DNA from 2 places in the Undibacterium sp. WLX3042 genome. Region 2 is predicted to be linked to the other one. Evidence: riboswitches for the same ligand, from Rfam matches in the RefSeq annotation. Region 2 holds a riboswitch; the other holds the start of a gene.
The links. A riboswitch is a leader RNA that binds a small molecule or an ion and turns the genes downstream of it on or off. The one in region 2 is predicted to bind thiamine pyrophosphate.

Region 1: linked by a shared signal. The riboswitch ahead of ACPAOP_RS10690 (TonB-dependent siderophore receptor) and the one ahead of thiC (phosphomethylpyrimidine synthase ThiC) in region 2 are both predicted to bind thiamine pyrophosphate.

What each region holds. Positions count from the first base shown of each region.
Region 1 is NZ_CP186698.1:2,345,381-2,349,809, forward strand. It holds gene panC (pantoate--beta-alanine ligase) at 1-215, shown strand, start outside; gene ACPAOP_RS10680 (cobalamin-binding protein) at 215-1,102, shown strand; gene rarD (EamA family transporter RarD) at 1,249-2,133, shown strand; TPP riboswitch at 2,260-2,358, shown strand; gene ACPAOP_RS10690 (TonB-dependent siderophore receptor) at 2,417-4,429, shown strand, end outside.
Region 2 is NZ_CP186698.1:1,043,888-1,048,316, forward strand. It holds gene ACPAOP_RS04740 (thiazole synthase) at 1-414, opposite strand, end outside; gene thiS (sulfur carrier protein ThiS) at 479-679, opposite strand; gene thiC (phosphomethylpyrimidine synthase ThiC) at 692-2,605, opposite strand; TPP riboswitch at 2,681-2,784, opposite strand; gene ACPAOP_RS04755 (tetratricopeptide repeat-containing diguanylate cyclase) at 2,934-4,429, opposite strand, start outside.

The DNA of each region.
Region 1 (4,429 bases), 1.3 Mb from region 2:
AAGTCCGTGGCGGCCACCTGGATCTGTTTGAACTCGAACGTAAAGCGATGGCCGGCCTCACAAATCGCCACTGGAAACCGGATTACATCGCGATCCGCAAACGTGCTGATCTGCAGCCACCGTCGGCTGGCGATATCGCGCAAGGCGCGCCGCTGGTGGTGCTGGCAGCTGCGAAGCTCGGCAATACCCGTCTGATCGACAATCTGGAAATCTGATGACACCGCTGCGCATGCTGATAGGCAGCGTCTGCATACTGTCTGCACTGCTGGTCAGCGCCAGCAGTGTGGCGGCGGTCAGTGTCAAAGATGATGCTGATCGCACGATCACACTCAGCAAACCGGCGCAAAGAATCATCAGTCTGGCGCCGCATGCGACCGAATTATTATTTGAAGCTGGCGCGGCAAAAAGCATCGTTGCCGTCAGTGATTACAGCGATTTTCCGGCGGCCGCAAAAGCATTACCGTCGGTAGGCAATGTCTTTGCCTTAGACCTGGAAAAACTGCTGGCCTTCAAACCTGATCTCGTTGTCGTCTGGGGCACAGGTAGCGGTAAATTGCTGGTCAACAAATTGCGCGACAATCACATCACCGTTTTTGAAAGCGAGCCACGCGATTATGAGATGGTAGCCACCTCGCTGGAACGACTGGCGATACTGGCTGGCACGCCTGCAGCAGGCAAAGCGGCCGCGGAGCAATTCCGTTTGCGGCTCGCCAACCTTCAGAAACAATATCAGAGCGCTCGCGACAAACCTGTCAGTGTTTTTTATCAGGTCAACCGCAAGCCGCTGATGACGCTGAATGATACGCACATGGTCTCGGCAGCGATACGCTTATGCGGCGGCAAAAACGTTTTTGGTGCGCTGAAAGAAATCAGCCCCACCGTTACTGTCGAAGCCTTGCTGGCGGCGAACCCGGACGCGATCATCACCGGTGGCAGCAACACCGACAGCCTGAATGAGTGGCGGCAGTTTTCTGTGCTGACTGCGGCAAAGAAAAATCATCTGTACGCCGTCAATGGCGACTGGCTGAACCGCGCCGGGCCGCGCATACTCGATGGTACCGAGGCACTCTGCAAACACATTGCCGCAGCCAGAGAAAAATAAAACGCTGCGAAGGCAAGTTTGTCTGCGAGCTGACAGCCGATGTACTCTGTCGGTGTGCAAAAATAATTTGCTCTCAAGCATGATTCCGTCTTTGCGGGGATAATGCTTAGCTCAGCCGCTGTGCGGCTTTTTTCTGGATATGATACATGCGTAAAGGCATCTTCCTGGCAGGCTCGGCTTATATCGTCTGGGGCCTGTTTCCACTGTATTTCAAAGCACTGCAAAGCATTCCTTCTTTAGAAATTTTGATCCATCGCATGTTATGGTCGCTGCTGTTTTTAGCCGGCGTGCTCGCCTGGCGTCAGCAATGGTCATGGCTGAGCGCGGCTTTTCGTCAGCCGAAAGTGATTGCCGGTTTTACGCTCAGCGCCCTGCTCTTGTCTAGCAACTGGTTTATCTATATCTGGGCGGTTAACGATGGTCATGTGGTGGATGCGAGTCTCGGTTATTTCATTACGCCGCTGGTGAATATTCTGATTGGCTCGGCAGTGCTGCGGGAAAGGCTGCGTCCCGGTCAATGGCTGGCTGTTGCCTTTGCCGCGCTCGGCGTTGGCTGGCTGACCTGGCAGACCGGCCATCTGCCCTGGGTCGCCTTAGCGCTGGCGATCACCTTCGGCACTTACGGTTTATTGCGTAAAACCTCGGCGCTGGGCGCGCTGGAAGGCTTGTCGCTGGAAACAATTTTACTGTTTCCATTCGCTTTCGCTTATCTGGCCTGGCTGACTGTGCACGGGCAAAATGCGTTTATGACGCAAAACAGTCACATGCAGATACTGATCGCACTCAGCGGCCCGATCACGGCGATTCCGCTGTTACTGTTTGCAGCCGGTGCGCGCCGGATTCCGATGACGACACTCGGTCTGCTGCAATACATCGCCCCCAGCGTACAACTCTTACTCGGCATCTGGGTATTTCACGAAGCGTTTGATCACCATAAACTGCTCGGCTTTATCGCAATCTGGGCGGCGCTGCTGGTGTATTCGATGGAAGGCATGTGGATCAGCTTGGGAGCAAAAAAACAGGGAGTATGAGCCTGTTTGCATCAAATCTCAGCGTATTTGCTGGGGGTTTTAAGATACTCCCCCCGGTATATTTGAGGCAAAAAAGCACACCTGGTGTGCTTTTTTTATGGTGCAAAACGATTCATGTTAAAGTAGCGCCTTCGCTAGGGGTCCTGGGAATTTTATTTCCGGGTGAGAGAGTCCCTTATACCTGATCTGGATAATGCCAGCGAAGGGAAGCGCAAAGTTCATGCCTCTGCCACGTCCTTTTGTGTACTCCCGCGCTGTACTTCATCGCAACCGAGAGTACAACATGAAAAAACCATCTGCACATCATCTTCATCCACGCCGCTTATCGCTGATCGCGCTTGCCGTGGCTCAGACATTCGCATGGAACACGGCGCACGCGCAATCGACTGAAAAAGAATTACCGGAAGTCGTCGTCAGCGGCAACCGCCTCAGCGATGCCAAAGCCGAGCGCACCAAAGCCGCCGGTTTTCTGGATACCGCACTGATCGAGACGCCGTTTTCGGTCACCGCATGGACAACGCTGCAAATGCAGGATTTGCGCATACGCCAGACCACCGATGCGATGAAATTTGATGCCAGTGTGAATGATGCCTATAACGCTGTCGGCTATGCCGAGCAATTCTCGATTCGCGGTTTTGCGCTGGATAATTCCAGCAGCTATCGCAAAGATGGTTTTGCGATTCCGGGCGATGCCTCGATCCCTTTGGAAAATAAAGAACGCGTTGAAATCCTCAAAGGTATTTCCGGATTTCAGTCTGGCTTTGCCACGCCGGGCGGCATCATTAATTACGTGACCAAGCGCCCGACTGCTTCCGCGCTGCGCAGCATTACCACGGAAATCTCTGAACGCGGCACCTTGTATGGCAGTGCCGATCTGGGCGGTATGAGCGCCGACCGTCAGTTCGGTTATCGCATCAATGCCGCCGGCGAACGCCTGCGCTCGTATGTCAAAGGAGCGAATGGTGAGCGTCAGTTCATTTCCGGTGCGTTCGACTGGCATTTGTCGTCGCAGGCTTTACTGCAACTCGATCTCGATTACCAGCACAAATCGCAGCTCTCAGTGCCGGGCTTCCAGCTCACGAATGGCACCGATCTGCCGCGCAATATCAGCGCCGATATGATGCTGAATCAACAGCCGTGGGCAAAACCGGTCGATACCCGCAACACCAATGTGGGCCTGCGTTTTGAATACAAAATTAACGCTGACTGGAACGCCAGTTTTGCCGCCAATCAGCATGAATTCAAACGTGACGATTACACCGCATTTCCGTATGGCTGCAGTTCTTCCAATCTGTTTCCCGGTTACTGCGCGAACGGCGATTACGATGTGTATGACTATCGCAGCCTGAATGAATCGAAATCGATGACCGGCACGCAGGCACTGCTCAGCGGTAAATTTAGTACCGGCGTATTTGCTCATGCATTCGCAGCGGGCTTATCGACTTCGCGCCGTAAAGATTATTTTGGCGATTACATTTACGACTTCGTTGGCACCAGCAATCTGTATAACCCGGTCGCCGTTGCACCATCGCCAAATCAGCCTGGTGCGGCCAGCTTACGTCGTACCTATAAAGAATGGTCTGTCTTCGCGCAAGACATTATCAGCCTCAGCGACAGCTGGAAACTGCACGCCGGCGTGCGTCACCTGCATATAACACGCAGCCAGCTCGATAATCCCGGTTACGACCGCAATACCTGGGTATCGAATGCAGCGCTGGTGTATCAGCCTGTACAAACCATGTCTCTCTACGGTTCGTTTGCGCAAGGGCTGGAACATGGCGGCATTGCGCCTTTCGGTACCAGCAATCAGAATGTGATGCTGAATCCGGCACGTTCGAAACAACTGGAATTCGGGATCAAGAATGATCTGAGCCGCGATCTGAGCATCACTGCGGCTGTTTTCCGCATTCAGAAACCCCTCGAATACACAAACAGTGTCAACGTTTATGTACAGAATGGCGAAGCGCAACACACCGGACTGGAACTGTCAGCGCAGGGTAAGCTGAGTTCGCAACTGTACCTCGGCGCCAGCATCACCGCACTCGAAGCGAAACAGCAAGACACGGGAAATGCCGCGCTGGATGGCAAGCGCGTGTTGAACGTACCTAAGCTGAAATCCAGCATCTATGCCGACTACGCCGTGGCGCAAATCAAAGGTCTGAATCTGAATGCGAGCTGGCAATATTCCGGCAATAAAGCCTATTCGCCGGATAACGCAGTAATTGTGCCCGGCTACCAGGTCGTGAATCTGGGTGCGCGTTATGTGACCAGCATCGCCGGCACCGCAACGACATTG
Region 2 (4,429 bases):
GTCCTGCACCAGTGTTTTCGCGGCTTTCAGGGTTTCCGGCATATTCGGGAACAAGGTCTTTTCATCGCCCAGCACTTCGAGTTTGCACAGTTTGTGACCGCCTAATAATTCACGCCCTAACTGCAAGGTGTAAACCGCATCTTCGGCGTTATAGCATCCGGCTGAATTCGGCAGTATCGTGTATTTGGATGGTGGCACCGCATCCAGCAAGCTAGGTGCACTCGGGTCCTGACCGATGTTCACGCGACGAATCGCGACCGTGATGATTTCCGCGTCTGCGGCTTCGGTTGCCAGTCTGGTCTGTTCCAGATCTTTGTATTTTCCGCTGCCAACCAGCAAGCGTGAACGGTAGGTTTTACCGGCGATTGTCAGGCCGCTGTCAGCGTCGATTTCCTTATTTATTTCTGTTTGCATATTCCAATCCTTTTCTGTATTTTCTGTAAGTGCGGTAAGCTTTGTCTGAGTTAATTTTCAGCGATCAGCCACCGCCGATAGCACGCACCACATCGACTTTGTCTCCAGCTTGCAATGCGTGATCTGCCCAGCATGAACGCGGAATAATCTGGCGGTTCACCGCCACTGCAATCGCTTTATCCATCAGGCTCAGATCGGCAATCAACTCAGCCAGCAGTTGTGCAGACCTGATCTGATGCGGCGCGCCATTTAACTGAATTTCCATCATCCTCACCGCTTACTGTTTTTTATAAATTTCAGCGCCGGATTGGATGAATTCAACCGCCTTGACTGCCATACCTTTTTTCAGCGCATCGATTTCGCTGATACCCTGATTCGCCGCGTAATCACGGACTTCCTGCGTGATTTTCATCGAACAGAAATGCGGCCCGCACATCGAGCAAAAATGCGCGACTTTGGCAGAATCTTTCGGTAGAGTTTCATCATGAAATTCGCGCGCTTTGTCAGGGTCAAGACCGATGTTGAACTGATCTTCCCAGCGGAATTCAAAACGTGCTTTCGACAAGGCGTTATCGCGGATTTGTGCACCAGGATGGCCTTTCGCCAGATCGGCTGCATGGGCGGCAATTTTGTAGGTGATGATGCCGTCTTTGACATCGGTTTTATTCGGCAGTCCCAGATGTTCTTTCGGTGTCACGTAGCACAGCATCGCAGTGCCATACCAGCCGATTTGCGCCGCCCCTATGCCGGAAGTGATGTGGTCGTAACCGGGGGCGATATCGGTCGTCAATGGTCCCAGTGTGTAGAACGGCGCTTCGTAGCATTGCTCTAATTGCAGATCCATATTTTCTTTGATCAGATGCATAGGCACATGACCCGGCCCTTCTATCATGACCTGTACATCATGTTTCCAGGCGATTTGCGTCAGTTCACCCAGCGTTTTCAATTCACCGAGCTGCGCTTCATCGTTGGCGTCGTAAATCGAACCCGGACGCAAACCGTCACCTAAAGAGAAGGAAACGTCGTAGGCTTTCATGATCTCGCAGATTTCCTCAAAATGCTCGTACAGAAAGCTTTCTTTATGATGCGCCAGACACCATTTCGCCATAATCGACCCACCGCGCGATACGATGCCTGTCATACGCTTGGCTGTCAGCGGCACATATTGCAAACGCACGCCGGCATGGATCGTAAAGTAATCGACGCCCTGCTCTGCTTGCTCAATCAGCGTGTCACGGAAAATCTCCCAGGTCAGGTCTTCCGCTTTGCCATTCACTTTTTCCAACGCCTGATAAATAGGCACGGTACCAATAGGGACCGGCGAATTACGGATAATCCATTCGCGGGTTTCGTGTATGTGTTTGCCTGTTGACAGATCCATCACGTTGTCGCCGCCCCAGCGTATCGCCCAGGTCATTTTTTCGACTTCTTCACCTATTGATGAAGTCACTGCAGAGTTACCGATATTCGCGTTAATTTTCACCAGAAAATTACGACCGATGATCATCGGTTCAACTTCCGGATGATTGATATTCGCAGGAATAATCGCACGACCGCGTGCGACTTCTGAACGCACGAATTCCGGCGTGATCTCGTCCGGAATCGATGCGCCGAAAGACTGCCCCGGATGCTGGCGTCCCATCAACTCTGCGAGTTTATTTCCCATCGGGCCGGATACTTTTAATTGCTCGAGATATGCTTTGCGTTGCAGGTTTTCGCGAATCGCGATGTATTCCATTTCCGGCGTGATGATGCCTTGCCGTGCATAGTGCATCTGCGTCACGTTTTTGCCAGCGAGTGCGCGACGTGGTTTGCGTTTCAGATTGAAACGCAGTTCCGCCAGTTTGGGATCATTCAGCCGCGCGATGCCATATTCAGACGTCGGGCCTGCCAGTTCTTCCGTATCGTTTCGCTCTGCAATCCAGCGACCGCGCACCAATGGCAGACCGGAACGGATATCGATGTTGACGTCAGGATCGGTGTACGGGCCCGATGTATCGTAGACATAAATCGGCGGATTTTTTTCAGAACCGAACATCGCTGGCGTATCAGACTGGCTGATTTCGCGCATGGGCACGCGGATATCGGGGCGACTGCCCTGTACATAGATTTTGCGGGAATTCGGCAGCGGCTGTATCGCGGCCTCATCGACTGTCGCGGTGGCGGACAGAAATTGTGGGTTGGCATTCATTTTGGCTCCTTTGCGTGTTGGCAGGAGCCAGCAAAGGAGTTTGTAAAGAGGTGGCAGTCGTCGCGAAACGACGTTGGCGTTCTTTAGCAGCTTCCCTTCGCTGGCATTATCCAGATCAGGTTCGAGGGTATTTCTCACCCGTCATCGCACAAGTGCGGACAGGACCCCTAGCATTTTTTCCGGGCAAAAACGGTGCTGCTGTTTTTTTACGGAAGACCGCCATTATAGCGGCTTCATTAAGGTTGGTAACGGTTTAATAGTGGATAAATAGAGGCTGAGCAGCAGTGTTCTTTTTTGGGCTGACTCACGATGATCAGATACACCCGTATCACTGCATGCCTGTATACGACTCCGCTGCTTTACTGACGGATAAATCGAGTTTGGGCGGACCAAAAACTTCGATCAGCTCCACCATACCGTTCGCAACTGCAGTCGAGAGATCGGTTTCCAGAACAGGTAACGCGCGTTCAGACGGCACCAGCAAGTGCGAAATGCCGTAAGCACGGTTACGGCCATTTGCCTTTCCAAGATACAGCGCCATATCGGCAATCTGCAGCACTTTTTCCCAGCCGAAAACCGACTCCGGCACATTAGAAAATGGCAGAGAAATAAAGCCCGCAGTCACCGTCACTTGTATTTCCTTGTCACCTGCCATGACGGGTTCTGTTCCCACGGCTTGCAGCAAGCGCTCGACCAGCCCCGCACTCTGGGACGGCGACGATTTCGGTGAGAACACCAGAAATTCTTCTCCGCCCCAGCGCAGCACCATATCACTATCACGTACCGCTTTGCGCAGGCGATGTGCAACTTCCATCAGTACGGCATCACCGATGGCATGACCCAGTCCATCGTTAATCTGCTTGAAATGGTCGATATCCAGCAGGATCAGGCAATCAGGATTGTTTTCCTGCGCGTCACGCCGCTCTGCTTCGGCCTGAGCAATCCTGGTCTTCATCATGTCGAGGAAAGAGCGCCGGTTGTACAGACCGGTGAGAGGATCGCGCACCGCATGAAATTCCAGCTGCGAATTTGCTTCGCGCAGTTGCAGATTAATCCGCTTGACGCGGCGATACAGCAGGAAAAGAAACGCCCCCACCAGCACCGTGAGAATCGCTGCCAGTATCGTAATGATCTGCTGCTGACGATGATTACGGATATCCGCGTCCTTCAGGTCATTTTCTTTTGCCAGCAATTCAATCTGTTTTTGTCTTTGTTGTGCGTGGAACTGTTCCTGCAAAGCGGCGACAGCCTTGGCTCTGTCTGAGCGGAATAATTCATTGCTGAGTTTTTGCTGATAGCGTACGGTCTGCAGGGCTTCTTTAAACATACCGGCACGCTCGTACATTGCTGCCTGCTCGCCAAGCACGGCTTCAGCATCCGGCTTCTGGTCAGCGTCAAGAAAGTACTGCACCACTTCATTAATCAGTTCAACACCCTGAGAAATCTTACCCTGCCCCGCCAGCGCAAACCCTATATTCACGCGGGCAACAGCAATCGATTGTTTATCCTTCAGCACTTCCGCCTGTTTCAATGCCTGCCTTGCGTAATTTTCCGCCTGCTTGTACTGATTCATGATCAGATAATGGTCACTGATGTTGATCAGGCTAGTCACCGCCATAGAGGCTAATCCGGCTTCGGTCGCAAGTTTCAGAGCGCGCTTATACGCCTCGCCAGCTTCCTCGTTTCTGTGCAGCGCCGATAAGGCAATGCCCTGACTGATATTCAGCGATGCCGCTGTCTTCGGGGAGTGCGACAAAGGCGACAAAGAAAAAGCTTCATCGATCGTTGCCAGCGCCTTTTCAGGATCTTTCATATTGGTGTACA